Regions from separate parts of the Massilia sp. LMS1-1-1.1 genome, predicted to be linked through region 4. Evidence: predicted binding sites of a transcription regulator. Region 4 holds the regulator's gene; each other region holds the start of a gene.

Region 1 (7,622 bases), on a different contig from region 4:
TGTACGTGGACGGCCTGGATTTCTTCGCCTTTCCCGCACGTCAGGCCACTTTCGCCACGTGCGCCCGCCTGGGCATTCCCGCCATCACGGCCGCGCCGCTGGGCATGGGCACGGCCGTGCTCAGCTTCATGCCGGGCGGCATGACGTTCGAAGAGTATTTTGGCTGGGGCGACTTGCCCGAAGAAGAAAAAGCGCTGCGCTTTCTCGTCGGGCTGGCGCCGGCCGGCTTGCACGGTCCTTACCTGGTCGACCCGTCCGCCATCAACCTGAAGGAGCGGCGCGGGCCGTCGACCATCATGGGCTGCCAGCTGTGCGCGGGCGCGGCCGCCACGGAAGCCTTGAAAATTTTGTTGAAACGCGGCAAGGTGATGGCGGCGCCGCACGGCGTGCATTTCGACGCCTATCGCAACAAGCTCGTGCATACCTGGCGTCCCGGCGGCAATCGCCATCCGCTGCAGCGCCTGACGATGGCCATCATCAAGCGGCGACGCGCCGCGCAGGGGGCATAAATGGCGCAAGCATTGCTGAACGATCCCGTGCTGGAAAGCATCCTCGACCAGGCGCGCTGGGCGCCCAGCGGCGACAACACGCAGCCGTGGCGCTTTGAAGTCGTGGACCCGCGGCACGTGGTCGTGCATGGCTTCGATACGCGCAGCCACTGCGTGTACGACCTTGACGGCCATCCCAGCCAGCTGTCGCTGGGTGCCTTGCTCGAAAGCATGGCGCTGGCGGCCAGCTGTCACGGCTTGCGCATGGAAGCGCGCCGGCGTTTGTCCATGCCCGATACCCTGCCCACCTTCGATGTGCACCTGATCGATAGTCCCGGCATGCAAGCCGATCCGCTGGCGGCGTTCCTGCCGCAGCGCAGCGTGCAGCGGCGGCGGCTCAGCACGCGCAGCCTGCGTGCCAGCGAAAAGGCGGCGCTGGCGGCCAGCTTGCCGCCGGGCTACGGCGTGCACTGGTTCGAAGGCGGGCGCGCGCGGCTGGCCTGCGCGCGGCTGATGTTCGACAATGCGAAGCTGCGCCTGACCATGCCCGAAGCGCACAAGGTGCACCGCGACGTGATCGAATGGGGGGCGCGCTTCAGCAGCGACCGCATCCCGGAGCAGGCGCTCGGCGTCGACGCGATGACGGCGCGCCTGATGCGCTGGGTCATGCACAGCTGGCGCCGCGTGGATTTTTTCAATACCTGGCTGGGCGGCACCATTGCTCCGCGGTTGCAGATGGATTTGCTGCCGGGCCTGTATTGCGCCGCGCATTTCGTGTTGCTGGCCGATGCGCCGCCGCGCCATATCGACGATTACGTGGCGGCCGGCCGCGCCATGCAGCGCTTCTGGCTCACGGCCACGCAGCTGGGACTGCAATTGCAGCCGGAACTGACGCCGCTGATCTTTGCCCGTTATGTGCGCGAGCGGCGCACCTTTTCGCGCACCGATGGCATGCAGGAAATGGCGCAGGAACTGGCCGTGCAATGCCAGGCCGTGCTGGGTGCCACGGCGGTCGAGCGGGCCGTGTTCCTCGGGCGCATCGGCGCGGGGCCGGTGGCCAGTGCACGCTCCTTGCGCCGTCCGCTGCAAGACTTGCTGGTGGCACCTACAACGGGGCAGTAGTGCGCGTGACGCCGTGCGCGCCACGGCGTCAATTAGCGCCGGCGCCGTGGCGCCAGGCAAGCCAGCGCTGCCAAGCCCGCCGCCAGCAGCGGCAAGGTGCCGGGCAGCGCCACTGGCGTGACGCCTGGCACGTAGGCCAGTTCGGAACTGTTCAGCATGTTCAGCACGAGGGTGTAGTTGCCTGCCACCAGATTGTCCGTGACGGCGCCGTATTGCCCGCCGCACGTCTTGCCGGTGCCCGTGCCTGTGGGCGCGCCGCAGCCGCTGGGGTCGTAGGTAAATACGCTGCCGCTGGTGAGCGGCGTTTGCGCGTAGCCCGTATTGAGGTTGGCGGCGTCGGCCAGTTCCGTGCCGCCCAGGATGCCGGAGCCCAGGCTGCCGTCGGGCGCCCAGTTGAAGACGATCTGGCCATTGTCATCGATGATGCTGAACGTCATCGCCATATTCGTCGTGGCCGTCGAGCCCGTGCCGGCCAGCGCGTCCAGGTACAGCTGCATGAAGGGCAGGGCCTGGAAGCTGAAGGCCAGGGTTGCGCCCGGTTGGCCGACGACGAAATTGATGGCCAGGGCCGTGGTGGAACCGTTGCGTCCCGAGGCGTCGGCGCTGCCGCCGCCCGTCAGGAAGGTTTCCGCCGCATTCACCGTATGCGTGCTGGTCGAGCCCGGCGGGAACGGGGGAATTTGCGAAGTGATGATTTGCGCCTCGCCGCGCGCATACGCGGCGTTGCCCATGCCTTGCTGGGTAAAATCGTTTTGCCCTTTGGTGACGCCGCCGCGTGTCGCTTGCGGCGCGTCGATCTCGTTGCTGCCACCGTTGATGACGCTGCTGCCGTTGAGCGTGGCGGTGGTGCGCGATACGTCGATATTGCTGATCAAGGTGGTGGAACCGGTGGGATTGCTGATGACCAGGCCAAAGACGCTGGTGTAGGAATAACCGTAGGCGGCGGCGCTGGCAGTGCCACTGCCGGCCAGCAACAGCAAGGCCAGCAGGGCCGTTGACAGTCGGATGCATAAAAATGTAGTCATGAAAATCCTCATCTCCTGGTCGGCCGCGTTGTAAGGAAAACCGACAGGCTTGCCGCATAAAAAAAAGGCGAGGAGACTCCCTCGCCTGTGAATCCCCCCTGTTGCCTGGTTCAGACGGCAACTTTGCGGCGGCGGGCGTAGCCCAGACCCGCCAGACCCAGGCCCAGCAAGGCCAAGGTGCCCGGTTCGGGTGTCGCCGCCTGTTTCACCAAGTCCACGCTTTCCACCGCATTCAAGGTCAAGGTGTAGTTACCGGCCGTTAAAGCATTGCTGACGGAGCTGAAATTGCTGCCGCACGCTGTACCCACGCCGGTGCCCGTGGGCGTGCCGCAGCCGGAAGGGTCGTAAGTGAACAGGTTGCCGCGCGTGAGGAAATTGGTTGCCAGACTGGTGTTCAGGTTGGCGCCGTCGGCGTTTTCTGTGCCGCCGAAGATACCCGAGCCGATCACGCCGTCTGGCGTCCAGTTGAATACCGTCGCGCCGGCCGCGTCCGTGATGGTGAAGGTGACGACCAGGTTGGCCGTGGCCGTGGACAGCTGCCCGACCGTGCTTTGCAGGAAGACCTGCATGAAGGGCGACGCCAGGAAGTCGAAGCTCAGGGTTGCCGTGGGCGAGCCGACGACGAAATCGACCGAGAAGCCCGTGGTCGAGCCGTTGCGCCCGGACGCATCGGCCGTGCCGGCAGGCCCGTCAAGGTGGGCTTCGGCCACGTTGACGGCCTGGGTAGAGGTGGAGCCCGGCGGGAACGAAGGGAACTGCGTGCTGACGATTTGGGCATCACCGCGTGAATAGTTGCCTGCTGGGCCTTGTTGCGTGAAGTCGTTTTCGCCCTTGATGACGGGGCCGACGTTGGCGCGCGGGGCATCGAGCGAGCCGGCGCCGCCATTGATGACGCTCACGCCATTCAGGGTGGCCGTGCTGCGCGAGATGGTGGTGCTGTTGGCCACCGTGATCTGGCCCGTCGGCACGGCGATCACCAGGCCGAAGATGTTGTTGTACGAATAGCCGTAAGCGCCCGCCTGTGCGCTACCGGCGGCACACAGCATGGCCAATGCCGCTGCGGCCGGGAGCAGTTTCAGTTTCGAGAGTTTCATTATATTCACCTCATGGTTGAGTGAGTCTGGAAGTCTTGCCTGAGACCTGTCGGCAGGTGCTCATGGCCAGTACCTAGCGACTTCCATGCCAACGCATGAGGTTCTTTTGAAATCAACGACTTGGCGTGCTTTTGTTGACGCGGTGCAGGCTTTGCCGGATGCGCTGTAAGAAAAACCGACGCTGCCCGTCAGGGCTGGCAGCCATGCGGCAACGAGCCCAGCAGGGCGTGCATATGGGGCAGCAAGCGTTGCCCTGGCACATAGTCGCGCATGGCCGTGGCCAGCTGGCGCGCCGCCAGCTTGGCCCTGCCTTCGTCGAGCATGCGCGTGGCGGCATGGCGCAAAGCGGTTTCCTGGAAGCGGTCGGCGCGCAGCAGCAGGCCGGCGCCGGCACCCACGATGCTGTGCATGTTGAGAAATTGGTCGAGGTTGCCGGCGATGCCGATGACGGGCACGCCTGCCGTCAGCGCTTGCTGGCTGGTGGGGCTGCCGCCGTTGCAGATCACCAGGCTGGCGCGCCGGGCGGCCGCGTCGCCTGGTAAAAAAGGCGCGACATAGGCGTTCGGCGGCACGGCATCGACGCGGATGGTGCCGGCCGTGGCCGCCAGTACGGTGACGGGCAGGGGCGCCAGCGCACGCAGCACGCGCGGCAGCAATTGCCCCTGGCCGGAACTGCCCAGGGTGACATAGATGATGGGCCGTCCGCTGCTCAGTTCCGGGCGCTGCCACCAGTCCGGCAAGTCGAGCGGCGGCGCCCAGATGATGGGACCCAGGTAGTCGTGCGTGGACGGCATGCCGTGCGGCGGGAACAGTTGCGGAATATCCGCGTACAAGGTGCGGTCGGCATCCGTATAGATGCGCCGCAGGTCGCTGCCCAGCGATGGCAAGCCATGGCGGCGGCGCACACGGTTCAGGGGCACGGCGTGCGAAGCGAAGGCCAGCGGGCGGATCAGGCGGAACAGGGGATCGGCCAGCCAGATGGGCAGCACGCCCGTCAGGGGCAGGTTGGGCACCGTGTAGTGCTGGCGCACCCAGGGACTCCAGTAGGCGTTGCTGACGGTAATGTAGGGGATGCGCTGCAGGCGCGCGCTGACCGACAGCGACAGGCGGAAGTCGCCGATCACGAGATCGGGCTGGACGGCATTGAGCAGGCGCAAGTCGTCTTCGACATACGCGTGCAAGGTGCTTTCCGTATACACGGGCTTGCCGTGCGCCAGCGCCTGCAGAAATTGCAGCGATGAAATACTGTCGATGCGCCAGCGGCGGAAGGGGACTTGCTTGAAACAAAAGTCATACCCATCGGCGCAGGCAAAATGCACCTCGTATTCTGCCTCGTCCAGCCCTTGGGCCAGGCTCAGGGGGCGGCCAACATGGGCCAGGGTCACTGCCTCGGCCATAAAGAGGATTTTCTTGCGCGCCATAGGGGTCGCTTGCACTCGTGCTGGAGGGGATGCCTGCGAAGTTGGAGTGGCGCCACGCCGTTTAGTTCCCCGCCGCCTGCCAATGGCGGGCGCCAGGATTTGGCTGCATCGGCTACAGTGGGGCAAAGGAGGCCACCATGCAGCCACAATTCCATCTTGCCCCGCTGCGTGCGCACAGCACGCCCGAACCCGATATGCCGCCACCGCCGGAAGGCGATCCCCTCAAGCCGCCGCCGGAACCGCCGCCGCACATCGACCCCGTGCCGGTCGAGGAACCGACGCCGCCACCGCCGCCCGTGAAAATGCATTGAGCGGTTTTCGGACCATGGCACCGCGCCATGGCTTGCGGCGGGCAGGTGCGCGCCATGTTTATTTCCAATCGGAAATGGAAGGCGCGGGCCTCGCCAGAGGCACGCCATTTAAACAACAAAAATGCGCATAAATGTTGCCTTGCGGATACAAATCAAGCTCCAACTGCTGAGTGTCATGCGGCCGTCACGATTCTGTTCTTATAATGAGACATCATAAAAATTCTTGTACAGGAGACCATCGTGGGCAATTCCTTGCATAACAAAATCTACCTGGGCCGGCGGCCCGTGATCACCAGCAAACACCTCGTGGCGCTGGCCCTGGCGGGCGCCGTGGCTGGTTGCGGCCTGGCATGGCTGCTGCTGCGCAGCTACAAATAACGGTCGTCACGCCCGTGTTTCCGTCGCCTGGCCGCATGGCGGGCGGCGGTAGATTCACGTTGCCTGTTGCCGATGCGCAGCGGGGCGCGTACCATGGGGGCCGAACACCTGGCCTTTTATGGAAAAGTAATGAAGAACGAGAAATTAACAACCGATGAATATGACGCGCTGGAGCAAGTTGCACGCGGCATCAAGACCGAGCGCCCCAGTGCTTGCGTTGCCCGCAATGCCAAGCGCCTGTCGGGCCTGAAGCTGCTCAGCTATGCACGCGACGGCCGTCTGTCCATCACCGAGAAAGCACAACAACTGCTGTTCCTGCGCCGCTGCATCATGGGTTTGCGCGCTGTCGCCACCGATCCGCTGACCAAGCTCGATACGGACGTGGCGTATTTCCTGGGCAAGAAAGCCCACATCGTGGCGCGCGCCGAAGGCGAAGGCCACGACATTTCCGACAAGGGCCGCGAATCGCTGGCCGACATCGACACCCTGGGCCTGTAAGGCTCGCAACCGGCCCCTGGGGCCGGTTTTCACATCTTCCCTCACTTTTAATTTCCCCCTTGGAGAACACTTTGGACAGCGCGATGAACTGGTCGGCCCACGAACTGACGATGACGGTCCTGATGACGCCCGATATGGCCAACTTTTCCGGCAACGTGCACGGCGGCACCATCCTGAAATACCTCGACAGCGTCGCCTACGCCTGCGCCAGCCGCTATTCGGGCAGCTATGTGGTGACCTTGTCGGTGGACCAGGTGATGTTCCTGCAGCCTATTCACGTGGGCGAGCTGGTGACGTTCCTCGCCTCGATCAATTACACGGGTACGACGTCGATGGAAGTGGGTATCCGCGTGGTGACGGAAAACATCCAGCAGCGCCTCGTGCGCCACGCCAACAGCTGCTATTTCACGATGGTGGCTGTCGACGCCAACCGCAAGCCGGTGGCCGTGCCGCCGCTGGTGCTCGAGACACCGGAACAGCACGCGCGCTTCGAACAGGCCAAGCTGCGCAAGCTGTCGCGCCAGAAGGTGTCGAAGAAATAGTTGTGTAGCGACATCGATGGCCGCAGCCGCTTATTGGCCACGTGCGTAGCACATTTGCATTTCTGCGCAACGTATGGGACCTGGCAAATGCGTCCAGTCGCCCGGGTTGGGGAATGTGAAGGCGCATATTTGATGAATGGCTTGCGGCGGCAAAAATCCCTGATCTCTTCCCAGTTGTATTGCCCAACAATCTGCGGCCCTTTCGTTGCTGCCTACATATTGATGCGCACATTCATGCGTATAGACATACCATTGTATAAAAGGCGGAAGGTAGAAAAAATCAGGGCGGAATAATAATACACCTGGCCGTGCCATTGCAATATCCGGGATGGCGGCCACATAAGAAACCGCGCCGCCGCATGTCATGGTTTGCCCGGCAATGATGGGGGCTACTCCCATGGGTTGAAGGATGACTTGCGCGACGGCTGGCGGGCCGAGGATGGCGGCCAACACAATAAGCGACAGCGATACTGTTAAGGTTTTCATTTTTCAGTGGCGATGCTTGAATTATATGGCGCGGATAATTTTGGCGCAGTGACTTTGACATCAGCGGTTAGCTTGCATCTTCCAGTTCTTTGGGGAAGGAGCACCTTTTCTTTCTTGACTGGATCTGCTCAAGCTGATTTTTTAGTGTGGAAATTAATCCCAAACGGGGGAGCGGTAGAATTTCCGGGTCTTGCAAGAGCTGAATGAATTGTCCGATCCGTTCGTTCCCGGAATTGCAGTCTCCCATGGCGAATTCG
Region 2 (7,622 bases), on a different contig from region 4:
GGTACCGTCTGGCGCGCCTTTTTTCTCCAGATTCCAGTGCCTGGCTTGCCCGGTGTTGTACAAATGACGACTTTTTGATCGCTTTCTCACACTTTTCCACGCTGTGCGCCACGCTGGAATATAATGATAATCATTCTCATTAATATCCAGACAACACCATGCGCTCCTTCCACCTCGTCCCTACCCCGTTCGCCCTGGCCGCCTTCCTGCTGGCCAGCGCCGCCGCCCATGCCCAGACCACGCCGGCTGGCGACGCGCAAACCATGCCGACCGTTGTCGTTAATGCCTCGGCCGATGCGTCGGCGGAAGGCTTGTCGAAGGCGTATGCGGGCGGCCAGGTGGCGCGCGGCGGGCGCATGGGCATCCTGGGGTCCGTGGACATGATGGACTCGCCATTCGGCAGCACCAGTTATACGCAGCAATTCATTACCGACCAGCAGGCGCGCAGCGTGGGCGACTTGCTGCAGAGCGATGCGGCCGTGCGCATGTCGCGCGGCTATGGCAATTTCCAGGAAGTATATGTAATCCGCGGCTTCGCCCTTGATTCGGACGACGTGGCGTATAACGGCCTGTATGGCGTGCTGCCGCGTCAATATGTATCGCCGGAATTGATCGAGCGCGTGGAAGTGTTCCGTGGCGCCAGCGCCTTCCTCAACGGCGCGGCGCCGGGCGGCAGCGGCATCGGCGGCGCCATCAACCTGATGCCCAAGCGCGCCGGCAACACGCCATTGACGGAATTGACGGTGGGCGTGGAATCGGGCGGCCACGCCTATGCCGCCATCGACGTGGCGCGCCGCTTTGGCGAGAACAAGGAATTTGGCGTGCGCGTGAACGCCGCCAAGCGCCAGGGCGAGACCAGCATCAAGCGCGAAGACCACGACGTGGGCATGTTTTCCGTCGGTCTCGACTACCGCGGCCGCGGCTACCGCCTGTCGGCCGATGCCGGCTACCAGAATTTCGATCTGACGGCGCCGCGTCCCTCCGTCAACACGGGCAGCCTGACGGCCTTGCCTGGCGCGCCCGATGCATCGAAGAACTTTGCCCAGCCGTGGAGCTATTCGAAGGAGCACGATGTGTTCGGCACAGCGCGCGCCGAAGTGGACCTGGCCAAGGATGTCGTGGCCTGGGCCGCGTTCGGCAGCCGTTCGACGAAGGAATCGAACAGCCTGGCCCAACCGACGTTGAGCTCGCTCAATGGCGATGCCAGCGTGTACCGTTTCGACAATGCCCGCAAGCAGGAAATCCGCACGGGCGAACTGGGCATCCGCGGCAAGCTCACGACGGGCGCCGTCAAGCACACCCTGGTGGCCAGCTGGTCCGGGCACTGGAACGAGGCGAAGAATGCGTATGCGATCAGCGACTATGCGGGCTTGCCGACGAATATCTACCGTCCGCTGGACGTGGCCATGCCGCCCACCCTGCCCGACAACTCGGGCGGCGTGATGAGCGACCCGCGCCTGACGCAAAAAACCATCCTCAGCAGCTACGCCGTGGCCGACACCATGGCCTTTCTCGACGACCGGCTGCTGCTGACCGTGGGCCTGCGCCGCCAGCAGATCCGCGACGCGGCATATGCCTACGGCACGGCCGTGCAATATTCCAGCTATGACAAGAGCGCCACGACGCCTGTGGCCGGCATTGTCTTCAAGGCCAGCAAGAACGTGTCGCTGTACGCCAACTACATCGAGGCGCTGGTCAAGGGTCCCGTTGCCAGCGGCACCTATTTTGATGGCCAGAACGACGTGCCGCTGAGCAACAAGGGCGAAGTCTTCTCGCCCTACAAGTCGAAGCAGAAGGAAATCGGCGTCAAGTACGACGGCGGCAAACTGGGCATGAGCGCCGCCCTGTTTTCCACGGCCAAGCCTTTGCCTGCCGTGGTCGACTCGCGCGCCACCCTGTCGGGCGAACAGCGCAACCAGGGCCTGGAACTGTCCATCTTCGGCACGCCGATGGCGGGCGTGCGCCTGCTGGGAGGCCTGACCTGGCTTGATACGGAACAGCGCAAGACGGACAAGCCGGCCAACAATGGAAAGCATGCCATCGGCGCGCCAAAAACACAGCTCAGCGTGGGCGGCGAATGGGACGTACCCGGTGCGCCCGGCTTAAGCCTGAATGCCCGCACTGTCTACACGTCGACACAGTATGCTGACCTGGCCAACAGCAAGCAACTGCCATCGTGGACCCGCGTCGACATCGGTGCACGCTACCTGACGCAGGTGGCCGGGCATGACGTGACCTTGCGCGCGCGCATCGACAACGTGGCCGACCGCAGCTACTGGGCCTCGGCCGTCTCCTCGTTCGACGCCGGCAGCCTGGTGCTGGCCGCGCCGCGCACCTTCGTCGTGTCGGGCAGCGTGGCGTTTTAAATAGCTGGCAGTCCATGCCGTCACGAAAGCTGCCTTCGGGCAGCTTTTTTTTCGCGTGTACGCCTGTGCCGCAAGCGGCGCTTCGGCGACAATGCCCGCATGAAACGATACCCTGCCCTGCTGCTCTTGCTTTGCCTGTCCCTGCCTGCCGCTGCCCAAAAGCAAGCGGCCTGCCCGTATGCCGCCTGGAAAAGCGGCTTCAAGGGCGATGCGCGGGCGCAAGCCACTTGTTTGCTGCGTCCTGTGAAACTGTATGCGCGCCTGGGCGACAGCGTGCCGCTGCCCGAGTTTCTTGCCGCCCGCATCGGCCAGCGCACGGGCATCGCGCCTGCCAGGCTGCGCACCTGGCTTGCCGAGCAAGGCATCGCCGAAGCCGACGTGGGCGGCGCCGTCGATGCACCGCTGTCGCGCGCCGTGGGCCGGCTGGCCGCGCCCATGGCCCGCTATTTCGTCATCCACGACACCAGCTTCCCGAATTTCTTATTGAAAAGCATTCCCGATCACATCAACGACGCCAGCTGGGATTTCAACGACTTTACCTTGCGCAATCCGGCGCTGGGCGGCGGTCCGAAAGGCCACGTGTACGTGAACCGCCTGGGCGGCTCGCTGCAAGTGCGCGACTTCGGCACGGCCAGCTACGCCAGCAAACTGGAGAAGGACAAGCCGTCGCTGACGGGCCTGTTCCTGCACGTGGAACTGGTGCAGCCGCGCAACTCCGTACCCGGCGGCGGCAAAGGCAACGACGGGCTGGCGCCCGATCCCGGTTTTACGCCTGCGCAATACGAGCGCCTGGCCCTGCTGTACATCGCCGCCAGCGTGCGCAAGGGCACGTGGCTGATCCCCGCCTTCCACGCCGTGCTCGATACGGGCTTTGCGAATGGTCATGACGATCCGCAGAACTTTTCGCTGGAGCAATGGGATACGGCCCTCAGCCATTTGAGCGCAGTCATGACAGGCGCCCACACGCCGAATTGAGTATCACTGCAAGCCGATTTGGGGGATACTGTACCTCCCGCTTTTTACCGCGCGGGTGCCGTGCTGTCGATGGGGAGCTGCGATGACCTATGCCTCTGACCAGAAAATGCATGTACTGGACATGCCCGCGCGCACGCGGCGCATCTTCAGCATGCGCGATGCCGTGCTGACGCAATGGGAACACGAGGTGCGCGCCAAGGTGCGCGGCGCCGATGCCTTGCTGACACCGATATTGATCAATACCTTGCCCGCCTTCTTCGACAACCTGGCTGAAGCGCTGACACCAGGATATCCGCGCGACAATGCCACCAGCCATACCAATGCCCCTGCCGTGCACGGCAACGAACGGGCGCGCATGACCAGCTATGGCCCGGAGCAAGTGATCCAGGAATACCAGATCTTCCGCGACTGTTTCGCCGATGCGGCCCTCGAAGCGGGCGTGCCGCTGCGGCGCCGCGACTGGAAGGTGATCAATGCCTCGATCGATACGGGCATCCGCGAAGCCATCCTGGAATTTACTGCCATGCATGAAAGCTTCCAGCGGCGCATCGCGGCCGGCCTGTCGCACGACATGCGCAATCCCCTCTCCGTCATGCTCAACAGCGCCCAGCTGCTGCAGCGGCGCGCGCAGCAGCTCGACGTACCGGCCCTGGCATCGAAAATCATCGAACACGGCAAACGCCTCGACGACATGATCCAGGAATTGCTCGATACGCTCAGCTACCATCGGGGGCAAAAGCTGCCGCTGGTCTTGCATCGCTTCGATATCCTGCCGCTGGCAAGGCAGGTGGCCGACAGCGTGAATACGGGCCATCCGGGCAAGTGCGAGGTCACGGGCGCGTCCGTCACCGGCTGGTGGTGCGAAAATTCGCTGCGCCGCGCCCTGGAAAACCTCGTGGGCAACGCCCTCAAGTATGGCGACGACGGCCCCATCCATATCCACATCAACACCCTGCGCGAACGCATGATACTTACCGTGCACAACACGGGCAGCACTATCGCCCCGGAGCAGACCGAGCGCATCTTTGAATACCTGCGCCGCGAACACCAGGGCAGCGCGCCCGGCTGGGGCATCGGCCTGCCCTTCGTGCAAAACGTGGCGGAAAGCCACGGCGGCAGCGCGCTGGTCGACAGCGCGCCGGAAACGGGCACCACGTTTACCATCGACCTGCCCATCGATTGCCGGCCCTTTGTCACGCCGGACGCCTGACCTCGCCGCCACCTGCCCCAACACCGGCATTTTCCGCGCAGTAACGCACCAATACGGTGCGGATGACGGTTTTACGCCACAAAAATGGTCATTTTTTACATACTTTCGGCTGCGCGGCACTGGCACGATTTCTGCTGAGCTATAGTCAGACACGGCTCAAGGGAAATCACAACATGGCAAATTTTTTCAATGAAATGACTGCAAATGACGTGGGTACGGACAACAAGGTACGTGAACACTATCGTGAATTCAGCAACTGGCTGGAGCAGCAATCCCCCGAGACCATCGCCCGCAAGCGGGCCGAAGCCGACCTGACGTTCCGCCGGGTCGGCATCACGTTCGCCGTCTATGGCGACGATGCCGGCACGGAACGCCTGATTCCGTTCGACACCATCCCCCGCATCATCCCCGCCGCCGAATGGGCGCAGATGCAGACGGGCCTGGTGCAGCGCGTGCAAGCCTTGAACATGTTCATCCATGATATTTATCATGAGCAAAACATCATCAAGGCGGGCATCATTCCTGCCGAGCAGATATACAAGAATGCCCAGTACCGCCCGGAAATGCAGGGCATTTCCGTCGCCTCCGACATTTACGCCCACATCGCCGGCGTCGACATCGTGCGCGCGGGCCAGGGCGAATTCTATGTGCTGGAAGACAACCTGCGCGTGCCCTCCGGCGTGTCCTACATGCTGGAAGACCGCAAGATGATGATGCGGCTGTTCCCGGAACTGTTCGCGCGCAACCGCATCGCGCCCGTCGACCATTACCCGGACATGCTGCTCGACAACCTGCGCTCCGTCGCCCCCATGGGCGTCGATGACCCCACGGTCGTCGTCATGACGCCGGGCATGTACAACTCCGCCTACTTCGAACACGCGTTCCTGGCCCAGCAGATGGGTGTGGAACTGGTCGAAGGCAAGGATCTGTTCGTCAACGACAACTCGGTGTACATGCGCACCACGCGCGGCCCCAAGAGAGTCGACGTGATTTATCGCCGCGTGGACGACGATTTCCTCGACCCGCTGGCTTTCCGCTCCGATTCCTCGCTGGGCGTGCCCGGCCTGCTGTCCGTGTATCGCGCCGGCCGGGTGACCCTGGCGAACGCCATCGGCACGGGCGTGGCCGACGACAAGTCGATCTACCCGTTTGTGCCCGACATGATCAAGTTTTACCTGTCGCAAGAACCAATACTCAACAACGTACCGACGTACCAGTGCCGCAAGAGCGCCGATTTGTCCTACGTGCTGGCGAACCTGGCGAAACTCGTCGTCAAGGAAGTGCATGGCGCGGGCGGCTACGGCATGCTGGTGGGACCGGCGTCCAGCGCCGCGCAGATCGAGGACTTCCGCCAGCGCCTGCTGGCCAATCCGGGCGGCTACATCGCCCAGCCGACCCTGGCCCTGTCCGCCTGCCCCACGTATGTCGAGGCCGGCATCGCGCCGCGCCACATCGATTTGCGCCCGTTCGTGCTGTCCGGCAAGACGATTTCCATGGTGCCCGGCGGCCTGACCCGCGTCGCGCTCGGCGAAGGCTCGCTCGTGGTCAACTCCTCGCAAGGGGGCGGCACCAAGGATACCTGGGTACTGGAAGCCACATCCGCTTTTGCAGGAGAGAAAACATGCTGAGCCGCACCGCCGATCATTTGTTCTGGATGGCCCGCTACACGGAGCGGGCGGAAAACACGGCCCGCATGCTCGACGTCAACATGCAGACCTCGATGCTGCCCCAGTCCGAACAGGACGCGGAGCAAGGCTGGCGCGCCACCCTGGGGATTTCCGAGCTGCAAAGTGCGTACGACCATAAATATGGCCGTTTTCATACACGCGACGTGCTCGACTTCATGGTGCGTGACCCGAACAACCCATCGTCCATCCTGGCCTGCCTGACGGGTGCGCGCGAAAACGCCCGCGCCGTGCGCGGTACCCTGACGACGGAAGTGTGGGAAATCCAGAACGCCACCTGGCTCGACATGCAGAAGCGCTTGAAGAGCAATCTGCTGGAAACGGACCCCAGCCAGTTCTTCGAATGGGTCAAGTACCGCTCGCACCTGTCGCGCGGCGTCACTTTAGGCACCATGCTCAAGGACGAGGCCATCCATTTCATCCGCCTCGGCACCTTCCTCGAGCGGGCCGACAACACGGCGCGCATCCTGGACGTAAAATTCCACGGCGCGCGCGACACGTCGAAAGATATCACCCAGCGCGATTTTTACTACTGGGCGGCCCTGCTGCGCTCCGTCTCCGGCTTCGAGATCTACCGCAAGGTCTACCGCGACGTGATCACCCCGGCACGGGTGGCGGAATTGCTGATGCTGCGCGGCGACATGCCCAGGTCCCTGCTTGCCTGCATGGATGACGTGGTGGAAAACCTCAAGCACATCCGCAACGATGTATCGGCCGATACGGAACGGTTTGCCGGCAAATTGCACGCGGAATTGAAATTCGGCCATATCGACGACATTATGAAGGCGGGCTTGCACCTGACTTTGACGGAGTTTCTGGAAAACATCTACGACCTGGGCAACCGGGTCAGCCGCGATTTCCTCGTTCCCTTGGCGGCCTGATGCAGCTCACCATCCGCCACGAAACCCATTACGCCTACAGTGCGCCGCTGGCCTACACCATCCAGCAGCTGCACCTGACGCCGCGTATCGAGCCGCAGCAGCGGGCCCTGTCCTGGCAAATCACGACGCCGGGCCAGTGCCACGCCTACACGGATGCCTACGGCAACTTGTCGCACATGCTGACGATCAACGGCAGCCATCACTCCCTGAGCCTGGTGGCGCATGGCGTGGTGGAAACCATCTACCCGCACAAGGGACGTCTGAACCTGATCGATACCTTGTCGCCCCTGTTGTTTACCATGCCGACGCCGCTGACGCAGGCCGATCCCGCCATTCTCGACCTGGCGGCCGCCAGCTTGCCGGACCGGAGCGTGACGGCGGGCACTGGCCATCTGCTGCGCCTGGCCGAGCACATCGTCGGCAAGGTCGCGTATGAAAGCGGCGCCACCATGGTCACCACCACGGCCGGCGACGCCCTGGCCCTGGGACGCGGCGTGTGCCAGGA
Region 3 (7,622 bases), on a different contig from region 4:
TCGACACCAGACGGATCGGCGTGGTGGCGCCGCGGCTGCGGGCCATTTCGCCAACGACGAACGGCGCTTGCGCTTCCTCGGTGACCCAGGGCAGGGCCAGGTCGCCGGCAGCCACTTCATCAGCGTGCGGCAGGTAGACGAACGACGGCAGCAGCGACAGTTCTTCGACGGTGCCCGGCGCAGACAACTGCGGCACTTTCAGCACGCCGTGGCTCGATTGCTCGCCGTCGCTCTCGAGCAGGTTCACATACGACAGGGCGCTGTGGGTGGTGCCCAGGTCGATGCCGATGGCGTAGTGCGGGGTGTTCGGGGTGGCGTTCCTTGTGTCGCTCACAGTTCCACCTCGGCCGGTGCCAGGATGGCGGCGTCGTGCTGCGCGCTCAGTTTTGGCAGGCGCACGCTGGACGCACGCCAGCCGCGGTGGCTGAGGGTACCCGTAAATGGCGCCGAGCCGACGACGTTGCCCGTCAGGCGCACCTGGGCGCTGTCAAAACCTTCCTGCAGGACGATGCGGCTGCCCTCCGCTTCCTGGCGCACGGCGTCGATGGTGAAGTATTCGCGCATGACCTTGGCGCAGCCTTCATGCACGACGCGGGCGGCCGCGCCGATGTCGGCGTCGGCATGGCTGCCCAGGTTTTCCTGCGTAAAATCGATCAATCGCGCTTCGCGTTGCAGCAGGGCCAGCAACTGCAGGGCCGCATCTGGCGTGGTTTCTTTCAAGATGACGGGGGCGGCGGCCGGTGTCGGCACGGGAGCTGGCGCCGGGGCCACTGGCGCGACGGGAGCAGCCTCGGGCAGGGACAGCTTTTCCACGCGGGCCGCATAGGCTGCGTCCGACAGGGTGCTGAAGAAGGCGCCGAAAGCCAGCGGGACACGGCGCCAGAACGATGGGTGGGACGATGAAGTGCTCATAGGGAACTCGTTTCTCTGATCTGTAGGGTGGCGTCGGCGGCGCGCCCGGTGGCGGGGCCGCTTCGCAGGGTAGTGCCTGTGCCGGGCCTGTAGAGCCGGCTGCGTTTGCCCGCATGATACCAGCTACCGGGCCGCCGCCAAAGTCGCCGGCCCCCGCGCAGCTGGCCCGGCGCGTGGATTTTCTTTGTTCCTGCGCAAAGAAACGGTGAATGTTGCGCTGCTTCGACTAAAATCGCGCATTATCTTTTCGCATTGCCTTTATGCCATGTCTACCGACTTTTCCCCCGACTTTTCCATATATCTAGCCAGCAGCACCTACATCGACAGCGACCATCCGGCCGTGCGCGCCAAGGCGGCCGCACTGGCGGCAGGTGCCGTGGGCGACGCGGCCATCGCGGCCCGCTGCTTTGCCTTCGTGCGCGACGAGGTGGCCCACAGCTGGGATTACCAGCGCAATCCCGTCACCTGCCGCGCCTCCGACGTCTTGCAGCATGGCACCGGCTATTGCTATGCGAAGAGCCATCTGCTGGCCGCGCTGCTGCGCGCCAACGGCATTCCTGCCGGCCTGTGCTACCAGCGCCTGGCCGTCGGCGAAATGGGGCCGCCGTTTTGTCTGCATGGCTTGAATGCCGTGTATCTGCAGGATTTTGGCTGGTACCGCATCGATGCGCGCGGCAACAAGCCCGGCGTCGCGGCTGCCTTCACGCCGCCGCGCGAGCAGCTGGCCTTTCCCGTGCTGGCACCCGAGGAACGCGACTTGCCGGAAATCTGGGCGGAGCCGTTGCCGCAGGTGGTGGCGTCGCTGACCGGCCATGCGACCGTGCAGGACGTGGCGGCGCACTTGCCCGATATCGAATTGTTGCCGCTGCAAAAATAATCCACGAAAGAAATCATGAAAAAAGTGTATGTAGGTCTGATCGGCCTGATGTTGCTGGCCGGTTGCGGCGGCAAGGGAGAGAGCGGCGGGCAATCGAGCGCCGCGCGCCTCGAAGGCAAGGAAAAGGGCAGCGAGTTTCTTGCCTATGAACATAATGTCAGCGTCGATACGCACGAGGCGCAAGTGCGGCCCCTGTATGAAAAAGTGGTCGCCGCCTGCAAGGCCGATACGGAAAACGGCTGCTTGCTGCTCGATTCCAGCCTCGACAGCGGGCGCTACCTACACGCGCGCATCAGCATGCGCGCCAAGCCGGCCGGCATCAGGAAGCTCGTCGCGCTGGTCGCGGCTGAAGGCGACGTCACGAGCCAGGGCACCAAGGTGGAAGACCTGGGCCGTCCCGTGCTCGACAGCAAGAAACGCCTGGAGATGCTCAGGCAATACCAGGCGCAATTGCAAGACTTGGAAAAGCGCTCGGGCGCAAATGTCGACGCCCTGATCAAGGTGACCAAGGAACTGGCTACCGTGCAAGTGGAACTGGAGCAGGCGACGGCGGCAGACGCGCTGTTGATGCAGCGCATCGACACGGACTTGCTGAACGTGGCCATCAGCGCCGAAGGCAAGCAATCGTTCTGGACACCGGTCAAGCGCTCGCTGGGCAATTTCACGGACAACCTGTCGGAAGGCGTGGCCAACGCCATCACGGCCATGGCCTACATCCTGCCGTGGCTGATCGCCTTCGTGCTGCTGTTCCCGCTGGGACGCAAGGGCTGGCGCCGCCTGCGTGGCGTGCCGCGCAAGGATTGATGCCGGGATTGTTGCATCCGGCGCACCGTTTTACGGCAATTTAAAACCTGGCTGCACAGTCCTTGTGCAGCCAGGTTTTTTTTCGTGCGGCGGGAGCCGCGTGCACCATGGCGGACACCTGCTGGTGCTGGCATGCATTCTGCTTTAACAACATCGTATGCTCAGCTCGACCCCCACGAACCCATCACAGGAGTCCCCATGTCACGACGCATCATCCTGAAAGCGGCCGCCGCCGGCGCACTGGCCCTGGCCACGTCCACTTACATGCAGGCAGCCTTGGCCGCCGATACGATCAAGGTAGGCATTTTGCACTCGCTGTCGGGCACCATGGCCATTTCCGAAACGTCGCTGAAAGACGTGGCCTTGATGACGATCGCCGAGATCAATGCCAAGGGCGGCGTGCTGGGCAAGAAGCTGGAAGCCGTCGTCGTTGACCCGGCGTCGAACTGGCCCTTGTTCGCGGAAAAAGCGAGACAACTGGTGGCGCAGGACAAGGTTGCCGTTGTGTTCGGCTGCTGGACGTCCGTGTCGCGCAAGTCGGTTTTACCCGTGTTCAAGGAACTCAACAGCCTGCTGTTTTACCCGGTGCAATACGAGGGCGAGGAGCTGGAAAAGAATGTGTTTTACACGGGCGCCGCGCCGAACCAGCAGGCGATTCCCGCCGTCGAATACCTGATGAGCAAGGATGGTGGCGGCGCCAAGCGCTTCGTGCTGCTGGGTACGGATTACGTGTATCCGCGCACCACCAACAAGATCCTGCGCGCCTTCCTGAAAAGCAAGGGCGTCAAGGATAGCGATATCAGCGAGGTCTACACGCCGTTCGGCCACGCCGACTATCAAACCATCGTCGCCAACATCAAGAAGTTTTCCACGGGTGGCAAGACGGCCGTCATTTCCACCATCAATGGCGATTCGAACGTGCCGTTCTACAAGGAGCTGGGCAATGCAGGCTTGAAAGCCACGGACGTGCCCGTCGTCGCGTTTTCCGTCGGCGAGGAAGAGTTGCGCGGCATCGATACCAAGCCATTGCTCGGTCACCTGGCGGCGTGGAATTATTTCGAGTCCGTCAAGAATCCCGTGAATACGGCCTTCATCAAGCAGTGGAAAGCGTATGCCGTGGCGCAAAAACTGCCGAACGCGGGTTCCGTCGTGACGAACGACCCGATGGAAGCGACCTATGTCGGCATCCACATGTGGGCGCAAGCCGTGGAAAAAGCCAAGTCGACCGATACCGACAAGGTGATCGCTGCCATGGCCGGCCAGAGCGTCAAGGCGCCATCGGGCTTCACCCTGACCATGGACGCCACGAACCACCATCTGCAAAAGCCCGTGATGATCGGCGAGATCAAGGCCGATGGGCAATTCAATGTCGTGTGGAAAACCAAGGAACCAATCCGCGCGCAGCCGTGGAGCCCGTTTATCAAGGGGAATGAGGGCAAGCAGAAGTTATGAGTTAGCAGCAGAAAGGCCGGGGTCAGACCCGACGGGTCTGACCCCAGATTTCGCTTGGGCTGAAGTAACGATGAGAGGTCTTTCCGCATGCGTCTGCTACGTCGTATTTTGTTATTACTTTGCCTGTTGCCGCTGTCTGCGCAGGCCGCCATTTCCCCCAACCTGCTCAAACCGCTATCCGGCGACGACCCCGACGCCAGAGTCGCTGCCGTCGCCCAGATCGCCGCCCTGGCCACGCCCGAGGCTGCCAAGGTGCTGCAAGCCTTGCAGGACGACAGCCTGTATGCAGCGCCCGACGGCAAGGTCTACATCGTCGATGGCGAGCAGGCATATGACCCGGCGATCAGCAAGAGCGTGCCGCTGCCGGACGGCATCGATGGCGTGATGGTCAACAACCGCTTGCGCTCGGCCGTGGCGGGTGCTCTGTCGGGACTGAAACTGCTGGCGCCCGAGCGCTCCACACGGCTGGCCGCCGCGCAGGCGCTGCAGCAATCTGTCGATCCGGCGCAGCTGCCCCTGATCCGCAAGGCGCTGGCGCAAGAGAGCGATGCCGAGATCCAGCAGATATTGCAAGTGCTGATCGCCAGCGCCAATCTGCATGCCCCCGATGCGGCTACGCGCAAGCAGGCCGTGCAGGCGCTGGCCGGCAGCAGCGATGCGCGCTTGCTGCCCGTGCTGCAAGCGATGCTCGAGAAGGGCGGCGAGCCCGACGAGGCCGTGCAGCTGGCCGCCATCGAGACCATGCGCCAGATCAAGGGCAGGGTGGCGCGCATGGAATTCGCCGGCAATGTGTTCTACGGCATTTCGCTGGGCAGCGTGCTGCTGCTGGCTGCGCTGGGGCTGGCCATCACGTTCGGCTTGATGGGCATCATCAACATGGCGCATGGCGAATTGCTGATGATAGGCGCTTACACGACCTATTTATGCCAGCTGTTTTTCCGCACCTATCTGCCTGGCCTGCAGGATGCGTATCTGCTGGCCGCGCTGCCTGCCGCTTTTCTCGTCGCGGGACTGGTGGGCGTGGCGCTCGAGCGCACGGTCATCCGCTGGCTGTACGGGCGGCCGCTGGAAACCCTGCTGGCCACCTGGGGCATCAGCCTGATCCTCATGCAGACGGTGCGTACGATCTTCGGGGCGCAAAACGTGGAAGTGGCCAATCCCGCCTGGATGTCGGGCGGCGTGACGGTGCTGGGCGGCCTCGTGCTGCCGTACAACCGCCTGGCCATCATCGTCTTCGCCGTCCTTGTCGTGATGGCCGTGTGGCTGATCCTCAACAAGACACGGCTGGGCCTGTTCGTGCGGGCCGTCACGCAAAACCGCCGCATGGCCGATTGTGTGGGCGTGGCCACGGGCAAGGTCGACATGCTGACTTTCGGCCTCGGTTCCGGCATTGCCGGGCTTGGTGGCGTGGCCCTGTCGCAGCTGGGCAATGTGGGGCCGGACCTGGGCCAAAGCTACATCGTCGATTCCTTCATGGTGGTGGTGCTCGGCGGCGTGGGCCAACTGGCCGGCACCGTCATCGCCGCGCTGGGGCTGGGCGAAGTGAACAAATTCCTCGAACCGGTGGCGGGCGCCGTGCTGGCGAAGATCGCCATTCTCGTGTTCATCATCATTTTCATCCAGCGCCGGCCGCAGGGCCTGTTTGCCATGAAGGGACGCAGCGTCGAATGATTACCTCCTATCAATCCAAGCAGGGCCTGTTCACGCGGCCCGTCTGGCTGGCGATTGCCGCCTGCACGCTGCTGGCGGTGCTGTTGCCGATTTTTAATCTGGTGTTTGCCGAAGGCCATGCGCTGCACGTGTCCGCCTACACGGTGGCGCTGGTGGGCAAGTTCATGTGCTATGCGCTGGCCGCGCTGGCGCTGGACCTCGTCTGGGGCTACACGGGCATCTTGTCGCTGGGCCACGGCGTGTTTTTTGCCTTGGGCGCGTATGCGCACGGCATGTATCTGATGCGAGCCATCGGCGAGCAGGGCCAGTACCACAGCAGCTTGCCCGACTTCATGGTCTTTCTCGACTGGAAAACCTACCCGTGGTACTGGGCCTTCACGGAACATTTCTGGTACTGCATGGCCCTCGTCGTGCTGGTGCCGGGCGTGCTGGCGTTTGTCTTCGGTTACTTTGCCTTTCGCTCGCGCATCAAGGGCGTGTATTTTTCCATCATCACGCAGGCGATGACGTATGCCTTCATGCTCTTGTTCTTCCGCAATGACACCGGCTTTGGCGGCAACAACGGTTTCACGGATTTCAAGACCATCCTCGGGCATGACATCACGGCGCCCGCCACCCGGGCCGTGCTGTTCCTGCTGACCCTGGCCTTCCTGCTGGCGGCCTTGATCGGCGCGCGTGCCATCGTCCGCTCGAAACTGGGCAGGGTGCTGCAGGGCGTGCGCGACAGCGAGGCGCGCTTGATGTTCCTTGGCTACAACCCGCTGTGGTTCAAACTGTTCGTCTGGACCTTGTCGGCCGTGCTGTGCGGCATCGCCGGCGCCCTGTACGTGCCGCAGGTGGGCATCATCAACCCGTCCGAAATGTCGCCGGCGAACTCCATCGAGATGGTCGTGTGGGTGGCGGTAGGCGGACGCGGCACACTGATCGGCCCCATCCTGGGCGCCTTCACCGTCAACGGCTTGAAAAGCTGGTTCACGGCCGCCTTGCCGGAACTGTGGCTGTTCGCGCTGGGCTTGCTGTTCATCGTCGTCACCCTGTTCATGCAGCAAGGCATGCTCGGTGTGTTGAACAAGCTCAAACGCAAGAAAACGGCCGTCGTGGCAGAGGAGGCCGCATGAGCATCCGCATGTTGCCCGGCATGGCCAGCGCGGAAACGGGCGCCAGCTATTCGCGCGTGAAAGGCGAGGGCGTCGATACGACGCATGGTGCGATTTTGTACCTGGAAGAGATCAGCGTGTCATTCGACGGTTTCAAGGCCATCAACAAACTCAGTCTCGATATTTCTGTGGGCGAATTGCGCTGCATCATCGGCCCGAACGGCGCGGGCAAGACGACGATGATGGATGTGATCACGGGCAAGACCCGGCCTACGTCTGGCACGGCCTGGTTTGGCCAGACCATGAATCTGGCCACGATGACGGAAGCGCAGATTGCCCACGCGGGTATCGGCCGCAAGTTCCAGCGCCCCACCGTGTTCGAGCAGCACACGGTGTTCGACAACCTGGAACTGGCGATGAAGATGGACAAGCGCGTGGCGCCCACCCTGTTTGCGCGTTTAAGCTCGGAGCAGGCAGGCAAGATTGAAGCGATTTTGCGCCTGATCCGCCTCAACGGCCAGGAAGCGCGGCCGGCCGGCTTGCTGTCGCACGGGCAAAAGCAGTGGTTGGAAATCGGCATGCTGCTGATGCAGGAGCCGCAGCTGATTTTGCTCGACGAACCGGTGGCCGGCATGTCGGATGCGGAAACGGCGCGCACGGCGGAATTGCTCAATGAATTGCGCGGCAAGCATTCGATCATGGTGGTCGAGCACGACATGGGTTTTGTGACGGAAATTGCCCAGCAAGGCATCGTTACCGTGCTGCATGAGGGTGCCGTGCTGGCGCAGGGCCGCATGGACGAAGTGCAG
Region 4 (7,622 bases):
TTTGACGGCCACCACGCATTCGCTGGTGGCGCGCTTCTCGGAAACACGGCGCAGCCATCCACTGTCGCATGAATTGCGTCCGAACCAGAATCCGGCCAGCCGCCGCACACTGATCGAGTGCATCTCGGAAGAGCGCGAACGCCTGTCGGCCATCGAGCAGCTGGGCCACGTGATCGACACGTCGGAGCTGAGCGCCAACAAATTGCGCGCCTGGATCAAGGATATGATCGCCTCCGAGCGTGCGCCGCTGACCCTGTTCTTCGAATCGTTCGCCTTCAAGCTGGGCGTGCCGCTGGACGCCGATTTCGTCTTCGACGTGCGGGCCTTGCCGAACCCATATTACGACCTGGCGCTGCGCCCGCTCGACGGCCGCGACGCACCCGTGATCGCCTTCCTCGACGCGCAGCCGAGCGCACTGGAACTGCTGGCCGACATCCGCGCCTTCATCGAGAAATGGCTGCCGTCATTCAAGTCCGACAACCGCAGCTACCTGACGGTGGCCCTCGGTTGCACGGGCGGCCAGCACCGCTCCGTGTACATGGCGGAACGGCTGGCGCAATACTTCGGCCCGAATGAACGGGTAGTGTTGCGCCACCGCGAGCGCTCCTAGTTAATTCAGGTGGCGCAGCGGATGCGCTTGAGCCGGCCAGACGGGCGCGAAGAAGCGCGCCACCATGGCCGCGTCGACCTCGTCCAGGCTTGATGGATTCCAGCGCGGCGCGTTGTCCTTGTCGACCACCAGCGCGCGCACGCCCTCGAGCACTTCGCCATGCTCGAAATTGTGGCGCACCACGGTGCGTTCCAGACGCAGGCAATCGGCCACGCCCAAGTGAGCCCCCCGCTGCAGCAATTCCAGGGTCACCGACATCATCAAGGGCGAGCGCAGGCGCATGGCCGCCAAAGCCTTGCTGGCGAACGCGCTGTCGTCCTGTGCCAGCGAGTCCATGATGGCCGCCACGGAACCCGCACCGAAATGGCGGTCCAGCGCCGCGCGCGCCGCCGCCAGCGAGGAGACGCCTGCCTGTGCCTGGAATGGCGCCGCCAGCGCCTTGATGGCCACCGGCAAGGCCTCGCCCGGCGTCGACTCGATCAGGGCCAGCAGCGCCCCCATCTGCGCCTCGGGCAGGTAGACATCGGCCAGGTCCGTGTACAGGGCGTTGGCCGCGCTGATCGTCAAGCCCGTCAAGCCCAGGTACAGGCCCAGCTGGCCGGCCAGGCGGGACAGGAAATAGCTGCCGCCCACATCGGGAAACAAGCCAATATTGACTTCAGGCATGGCCATGCGCGTGCGGCCCGTGACGATGCGCAAGCGGTTGCCGGGCCCGGCTTGCGCCACGCCCATGCCGCCGCCCATCACCACGCCATCCATCACGGCGATATACGGTTTCGGATAGAAATGAATTACATGATTTAACGCGTATTCTTCCGTAAAGAAATCTTCCAGCAAGGCGCTGCCGCCTTGCGGCGTGGCCAGGCCCGCATCGTAAAAGAAACGGATGTCGCCGCCGGCGCACAAGGCTTTTTCGCTGCTCGAGCGGATCACCACGGCGTCCACCTGCGGATCGTCGCGCCAGGCCAGCAGGGCCGCGCTCAGGGCGCGCACCATCTCCAGCGACAGGGAATTCAAGGCTTTCGGACGGTCGAGCACGATGTGCCCCGTGCGGTTGCGGATGGTAGTCTGGACGAAGTCGCTCATGGCAGGCGTGAAAGAAGTGAAAGTACAAACATTTTAGCGCCTGCGCGGGGAACATTGCGTTCAAAAGGCAGGGGCGCAAAAAAGGGCGCAATGTGCGCCCTTAGTTGATCACAACCGGTTGAAAGTCGCGGGCCGCTTAGGCGGGGGCGAATTCTTCTTCCGAGCTGTCTGGCAGATGCTTGATCGCCTCTTTACCGTGCCCTTGCACTTTGGTTTTGTATTTCATCACTTGCCTATCGAGCTTGTCGATCAGGGCATCGATCGCGGCATACAGGTCTTGTGCCAGGCTTTCCACATAGACAGTTTTGCCACTTAAACGCAGGTTGACTTCGGCCTTTTGACGTTTTTCTTTCTCTTTGAGGTTATCCACGGTCAGAATCACGGCGATATCGATAACTTGATCGAAATGACGTTTCACGCGCTCCAGCTTCGTTTGTACGTATTCACGGATGGCTGGTGTCACTTCGAGATGATGTCCGCTGATGGTGAGATTCATACACACTCCTAAAGATGATCGGGTTCGTGCGGTCCATCCTATCCGGCCCGCAGAGGAACCGAAAAAAACTTACAAACACTTACGCAGGCTCACTGGCGGAATTTTCAACGCTTCCCGGTATTTGGCAACAGTACGTCGCGCAATCACCATGCCTTGTTCCCCCAGCATGTCCGCAATCTTACTGTCGGATAAAGGATTTTTAGGGTCTTCTGCTCCTGTCAGTTGCACGATCAATGCCCGTATCGCCGTCGATGACGCTTCGCCCCCCGCTTCGGTGGCGACGTGGCTACCAAAGAAATATTTCAACTCGAACATGCCGTGCGGGGTCAGCATGTACTTTTGAGTTGTTACCCGCGAGATAGTACTCTCGTGTAAACCCAGTGTATCAGCTATTTCACGGAGCACAAGGGGGCGCATGGCAACGGCTCCGTGCGAGAAAAAGTTCTTTTGTCTTTCTACTATCGCCTGTGCCACGCGCAGGATCGTGTCGAAACGCTGGCGCATATTCTTGATCAACCACTTAGCTTCCTGCAACTGTGCGCCCATGGCGCCCTCGCCCTTGCCCTGCTTGAGCAAGTTGGCATACATGGCATTGACGCGCAGGCGCGGCATGACGTCGTTGTTCAGGGTCACTTGCCAGCCATTGCGCGCGCGCTTGACGACGACGTCGGGCACCACGTAATCGGACACGTCCGATGCGAATACGGCGCCCGGATGCGGATTGCACTGGCGAATCACCGTCTGCGCTTCGCGCAAGTCTTCATCGTCGCAGTCGAGGGCTTTTTTCAGCTTGTTGAAATCGCGCTGGGCAAACCAGGCCAGGTGCTTTTCCACGATGACGAGGGCCATGCGCCGCGTCACCATGGCGATGTGCGGCAAGCGCTTGATCTGCAGCGCCAGGCATTCGGACGCATTGCGCGCGCCCACGCCGGGCGGATCGAAACTTTGCAGCAGCGACAAGGCCGTGCGCATCTCGTCGGCATCGATTTCCAGCTCTTCCGGCAGACGCGCCAGGATGTCGTCGAGCGTCTCTTCCAGATAGCCATTGTCGTCGAGCGCGTCGATGATCAGCTCGACCAGCGCGCGGTCGCGCAACTCGAGCACCGTCACGCGCATCTGCTCCATCAGGTGTTCGCGCAGGGTGCAGTGATGGGCCTCGAGTTGCGGGCGCGAATCTTCGTCGTCGGGCGCCTTGCCCCGGCTCGCCTCGCTCCAGTCGCTGTCACCGCCGTCCGCAGCGGCCGGGCCCTCGCCCGCCTCGCCGTCAAAGGTTTCCGCTTCGGCCGGCGCGGCAGGCGCCTCCTGGCCTGGCGGCTGGGGCGGCGCTTCGGCCGGCGCGGCCGTGGAACTCAAGGCCCCGTCCGACAGCAGGCGCAGCGAACGGTCGAGCGGATCGTCGAGGCGCTCGAGCAAGGGATTGTCCGTCAGCAGTTGCTCGAGCTCCTGGTGCAATTCCAGGGTCGACAATTGCAACAGGCGTATCGATTGCTGCAACTGCGGCGTCAGTGCCAGGTGCTGCGAAGTGCGCAGCTGCAATGATTGTTTCATTGGCTTACATGCGGAAGTGTTCGCCCAGATAGACCCGGCGTACCGACTCGTTCGCGATGATGTCGTCGGGGCGTCCCGACGCCAGTACCGAGCCCTGGTTGATGATGTAGGCACGGTCGCAAATACCCAGCGTCTCGCGCACATTATGATCGGTGATCAGCACGCCGATATTGCGCTCCTTCAAGAAGCGCACGATGCGCTGGATCTCGATCACGGCGATCGGATCGACGCCGGCGAACGGTTCGTCGAGCAGCACGAAACGGGGATCGGTGGCCAGCGCGCGGGCGATTTCCACGCGGCGGCGCTCGCCGCCCGACAGGGACAGGGCCTGGTTCTCGCGCAGCTTTTCAATCTGCAAATCGGCCAGCAGTTTATCCAGGCGCTCCTCGATCTCGGCCTTCTTCAAAGGACGGCCTTCGACGGTCTGGATTTCCAGCACGGCGCGGATATTGTCTTCCACCGTCAGCTTGCGGAAGACGGACGCTTCCTGCGGCAGATAGGACAAGCCCATCTGCGCGCGGCGGTGGATCGGCAGGCTGGAAATGTCCACGCCGCTGATGTCGATGCTGCCGCCGTCCGACGGCACCAGGCCGACGATCATGTAGAACGAGGTGGTCTTGCCGGCGCCGTTCGGGCCCAGCAAACCCACCACTTCGCCGCATTCGACTTGCAGCGAGACATCATGCACGACTTGCCGCTTGCCATAGGTTTTTTGCAGACCGCGAACGATCAGGGTGCTGCCGCAACGAGTATTGTCCATTATTTCTTTCCTGGCGCAGGCGTGGCCGGCGCTTTCTCCGCTTGGGGCGCCTTGGTCTTCGGCTGGATCACCATGCGCACGCTGCCGCCATCGGAGGTGCTGGTGCCGCTGTCGGAATTTTCCATCTTGAATACTTCCTGGCGGCTGTCATACGAGATGAAGGCGCCATTGGCCACGTCGGTCACTTTCGTGCCTTCCAGGCGCGTCAGCTTGGCCTTGGAAAACAGTTTCACCACTTCCGTCTTGTTGTCGTATTCCACGCGCTCCGCCTCGCCCTCGACCCACAGGTCGCCCGCGCCATCGCGCTTCTGGCGGAACGTGGCCAGCTTGCCGGGATCGGCCCAGAAGGTGATGAACTGGTAGCCTTGCGGGTCTTCCGTGATCAGGGCCCGGCCCGCCTTCATGGTCAGGGTGCCCTTGACCAGCACGACGTCACCCGTCAGGGTACGCACTTGCTTGACGTCATCGACGTGGCCGCTACGTGCCGTGATGACGGCTTCCTTCTCGGAATCGGCCTTCTCGGCATGCGCCACGCCCATGATGGCCAGCGAAAATACGGTCAACAGCAAGATGTTCTTCATAGTAGGGTTTCCTTGTTTCATTCTGTCATTGTGCCGCCGCGGCCGGGCGCGGTTTCGGCGGGAGGACCATGCGCAGCGCATTCTGCACTTCCACCACGCCGGTGGCGTTATTGGCCTTCATGCCGATGCCATTGAGGCGCGAGGTGCCCGTCAGGATATCGACAGGCACGTCCGTTTCCATTCTTTCCTCGTCCGGAAACACCGTCAGCGCCTCCGTCCTGACCGTCAGGTTCTGCGCCTTCGGACTGGCCGCGCGGTCGATCACGACCTTGCGGTGCAGTTGCAGCCGGGTATTGTCCTGGTCGATATGCGCCAGTTCCGCATTCATGTTCAACGGCGGCATGCCGGGCGTGAGCTTGCGCACGAAGGGCTGGTCGATATCGGACGAATCGTCCAGCGGATAATGCGTGAGCTTGTTGCCCGACACGATATAGCTGGGCTTACCCGTCAGATCCATGCGCACCAGACTGAAATTGGTGATGAAATAGTCAGGCTCATCCAGATGCTTGCTGGCCTTGATATCCTGGCTATTCTTGTTCATCACTTCGAGCAGCCAAAAGCTGGCCAGCGCGACAACAACCGCGCCCAGCAGGGTAAAAATGGTGCGCCAGCGATGGGCGCCTCCTGGCTTACGCATAGGGTTTCACTCTTTCAAATATCACTGGCGGCAAGGTACGCCTCACTCCAGGAACGGCGCCATGACGCGCGCATAGTTGTCCTGGGCGCGCAGCAGGAATTCGCAGATTTCGCGCACCGCGCCGCGGCCGCCGCCGGCCTGCGTCACATGGTGCGCCAGGTCCTGCGCTTCCGGACGCCCGCCCGGCACGCTGACGGCAAAGCCCACGCGTTTCAGGATGGGCGCATCGATGACGTCGTCGCCGATGTAGCCGCATTGTTCTTCCGTCAAGCCCGTCAGCGCCAGCAGTTCGCGAAACGGCGTCAGCTTGTCGTGGCCGCCCTGGTGCACATGGGTAATGCCCAGGTCTTGCGCGCGGCGTGCCGTAATGGCCGAGCGGCGCGCGCTGATGATGGCCGTCTGCACGCCCGATTCCTGCAGCAGCTTGATGCCCAGGCCATCATACACATTAAACGTTTTCATCATCTCGCCATCGGGGCCGAAATGCAGGCTGCCGTCGGTGAGCACGCCATCGACGTCAAAGATCATCAGTTTGACCTTGGCCGCGCGCGCCAGGTTGTCCGCTACGCTGTCCATCAGATCACCTTCGCTTGCGTCAGATCATGGATATGCAGGGCGCCCACCAGCTTGCCGTCGGCATCGACGACGAGCATCTGGTTGATGCGGAACTGCTCCATCACGGCCACGGCATCGACGGCCAGGCGTTCGGGCGCGATGCTGCGCGGCTGCGCATGCATGACGTCGCGGATCGCCACTTGCGTGAAATCCTGCACGCGCTCGAACATGCGGCGCAAGTCGCCATCCGTAAACACGCCCACGGGGCGGTTGTCCGCATCGACGATGGCCGTCATGCCCATGCCCTTCTTCGTCATTTCTTCCAGCGCCTGCAGCAAGGATGCCTCTACCGGCACTTTCGGCACCCGTTCGCCGCTGCGCATGACGTCATGCACGTGCGTGAGCAGGCGGCGGCCCAGGGCGCCGCCAGGGTGCGAGCGGGCGAAATCTTCTTCCTTGAAGCCGCGCAAGTCGAGCAAGGCCACGGCGATCGCGTCGCCCAAGGCCAGGGTGACGGTGGTGCTGGCCGTCGGCGCCAGGTTCAGCGGACAGGCTTCTTTCTCAACAGAAATATCCAGGTGCACGTCGGCCAGCTGGGCCAGGCTGGAATTCGGTTTGCCCGTCATGGAAATCAGTACGCCGCCCATGCGCTTGACGACAGGCATGATGGCCATCAGTTCGGACGATTCGCCCGAATACGAGATGGCAATAAAGGCATCGTCCGAGGTGACCATGCCCAGGTCGCCATGGGCCGCTTCGGCCGGATGCACGAACAGGGCCGGCGTGCCGGTGGAAGCGAGGGTGGCGGCAATCTTGCGCGCGATATGGCCGGACTTGCCGATGCCGGAGACGACGACTCTTCCTTTGCATTGCAGCAACAGCGCCACGGCGCGGCCCACGCTGTCGTCCGTGGCCAGGCGCGCGTGCAGCGCAACGATGGCGTCGGACTCGATCTGCAAGGTGGTGCGGGCCAGCGCGACAGCGCGCTCGGTCGTCGCTTGCATGTCAATTCGATCAAAAGCTTTCAGCATTGTTTTTTCATGGGTTACACTCATGCCCAAAGTATAAACGAATTAGGAAAGCAAAAAACTTGCCAGTCACAACAAACAACGATTTCCATTGACCGTACCGGGCAACCCATGTTTTCCTCGCTTGAACTGACCCTGATGTTACTCGGCAGCGCCGTGCTGGGCGTGGTCGCTTTCAGAATGTTGCATTTGCCGCCCATGCTGGGCTACCTGGCCGTTGGCATCGTCATCGGCCCCCACGCGCTGGGCCTGGCGGCCGAAAACGAAGCCAGCCACACTTTGGCCGAGTTCGGCGTCGTCTTCCTGATGTTTTCCATCGGG

What was found. The regulator sigma-54, encoded in region 4, starts transcription at its own class of promoters, with help from an activator protein. The targets are predictions, from matches to a motif close to TGGCANGNAANCTGCTTT.
Region 1: MRBLMS1_RS04970 (EDSAP-1 family PEP-CTERM protein) is a predicted target of sigma-54. The motif match lies at 3,803-3,820, and genes of this name have one in related genera.
Region 2: MRBLMS1_RS25465 (circularly permuted type 2 ATP-grasp protein) is a predicted target of sigma-54. The motif match lies at 4,672-4,689, and genes of this name have one in related genera.
Region 3: urtA (urea ABC transporter substrate-binding protein) is a predicted target of sigma-54. The motif match lies at 2,722-2,739, and genes of this name have one in related genera.

What each region holds. Positions count from the first base shown of each region.
Region 1 is NZ_JBFPNG010000001.1:1,074,733-1,082,354, reverse strand. It holds gene MRBLMS1_RS04985 (ThiF family adenylyltransferase) at 1-509, shown strand, start outside; gene MRBLMS1_RS04980 (nitroreductase family protein) at 510-1,610, shown strand; gene MRBLMS1_RS04975 (EDSAP-1 family PEP-CTERM protein) at 1,643-2,635, opposite strand; gene MRBLMS1_RS04970 (EDSAP-1 family PEP-CTERM protein) at 2,746-3,729, opposite strand; gene MRBLMS1_RS04965 (glycosyltransferase) at 3,918-5,150, opposite strand; gene MRBLMS1_RS04960 (hypothetical protein) at 5,288-5,461, shown strand; gene MRBLMS1_RS04955 (hypothetical protein) at 5,702-5,839, shown strand; gene MRBLMS1_RS04950 (hypothetical protein) at 5,969-6,337, shown strand; gene MRBLMS1_RS04945 (acyl-CoA thioesterase) at 6,421-6,879, shown strand; gene MRBLMS1_RS04940 (hypothetical protein) at 6,910-7,365, opposite strand; gene MRBLMS1_RS04935 (hypothetical protein) at 7,433-7,622, opposite strand, start outside.
Region 2 is NZ_JBFPNG010000056.1:171,786-179,407, forward strand. It holds gene MRBLMS1_RS25450 (TonB-dependent receptor) at 159-2,366, shown strand; gene MRBLMS1_RS25455 (hypothetical protein) at 2,466-3,341, shown strand; gene MRBLMS1_RS25460 (sensor histidine kinase) at 3,424-4,551, shown strand; gene MRBLMS1_RS25465 (circularly permuted type 2 ATP-grasp protein) at 4,725-6,179, shown strand; gene MRBLMS1_RS25470 (alpha-E domain-containing protein) at 6,173-7,117, shown strand; gene MRBLMS1_RS25475 (transglutaminase family protein) at 7,117-7,622, shown strand, end outside.
Region 3 is NZ_JBFPNG010000001.1:990,267-997,888, reverse strand. It holds gene MRBLMS1_RS04560 (Hsp70 family protein) at 1-334, opposite strand, end outside; gene MRBLMS1_RS04555 (DUF2760 domain-containing protein) at 331-912, opposite strand; gene MRBLMS1_RS04550 (transglutaminase-like domain-containing protein) at 1,178-1,789, shown strand; gene MRBLMS1_RS04545 (DUF4349 domain-containing protein) at 1,805-2,593, shown strand; gene urtA (urea ABC transporter substrate-binding protein) at 2,792-4,045, shown strand; gene urtB (urea ABC transporter permease subunit UrtB) at 4,133-5,716, shown strand; gene urtC (urea ABC transporter permease subunit UrtC) at 5,713-6,834, shown strand; gene urtD (urea ABC transporter ATP-binding protein UrtD) at 6,831-7,622, shown strand, end outside.
Region 4 is NZ_JBFPNG010000023.1:186,149-193,770, forward strand. It holds gene rapZ (RNase adapter RapZ) at 1-610, shown strand, start outside; gene MRBLMS1_RS15855 (enoyl-CoA hydratase/isomerase family protein) at 611-1,696, opposite strand; gene hpf (ribosome hibernation-promoting factor, HPF/YfiA family) at 1,833-2,192, opposite strand; gene MRBLMS1_RS15865 (RNA polymerase factor sigma-54) at 2,262-3,740, opposite strand; gene lptB (LPS export ABC transporter ATP-binding protein) at 3,745-4,500, opposite strand; gene lptA (lipopolysaccharide transport periplasmic protein LptA) at 4,500-5,081, opposite strand; gene lptC (LPS export ABC transporter periplasmic protein LptC) at 5,107-5,718, opposite strand; gene MRBLMS1_RS15885 (KdsC family phosphatase) at 5,761-6,294, opposite strand; gene MRBLMS1_RS15890 (KpsF/GutQ family sugar-phosphate isomerase) at 6,294-7,328, opposite strand; gene MRBLMS1_RS15895 (cation:proton antiporter domain-containing protein) at 7,413-7,622, shown strand, end outside.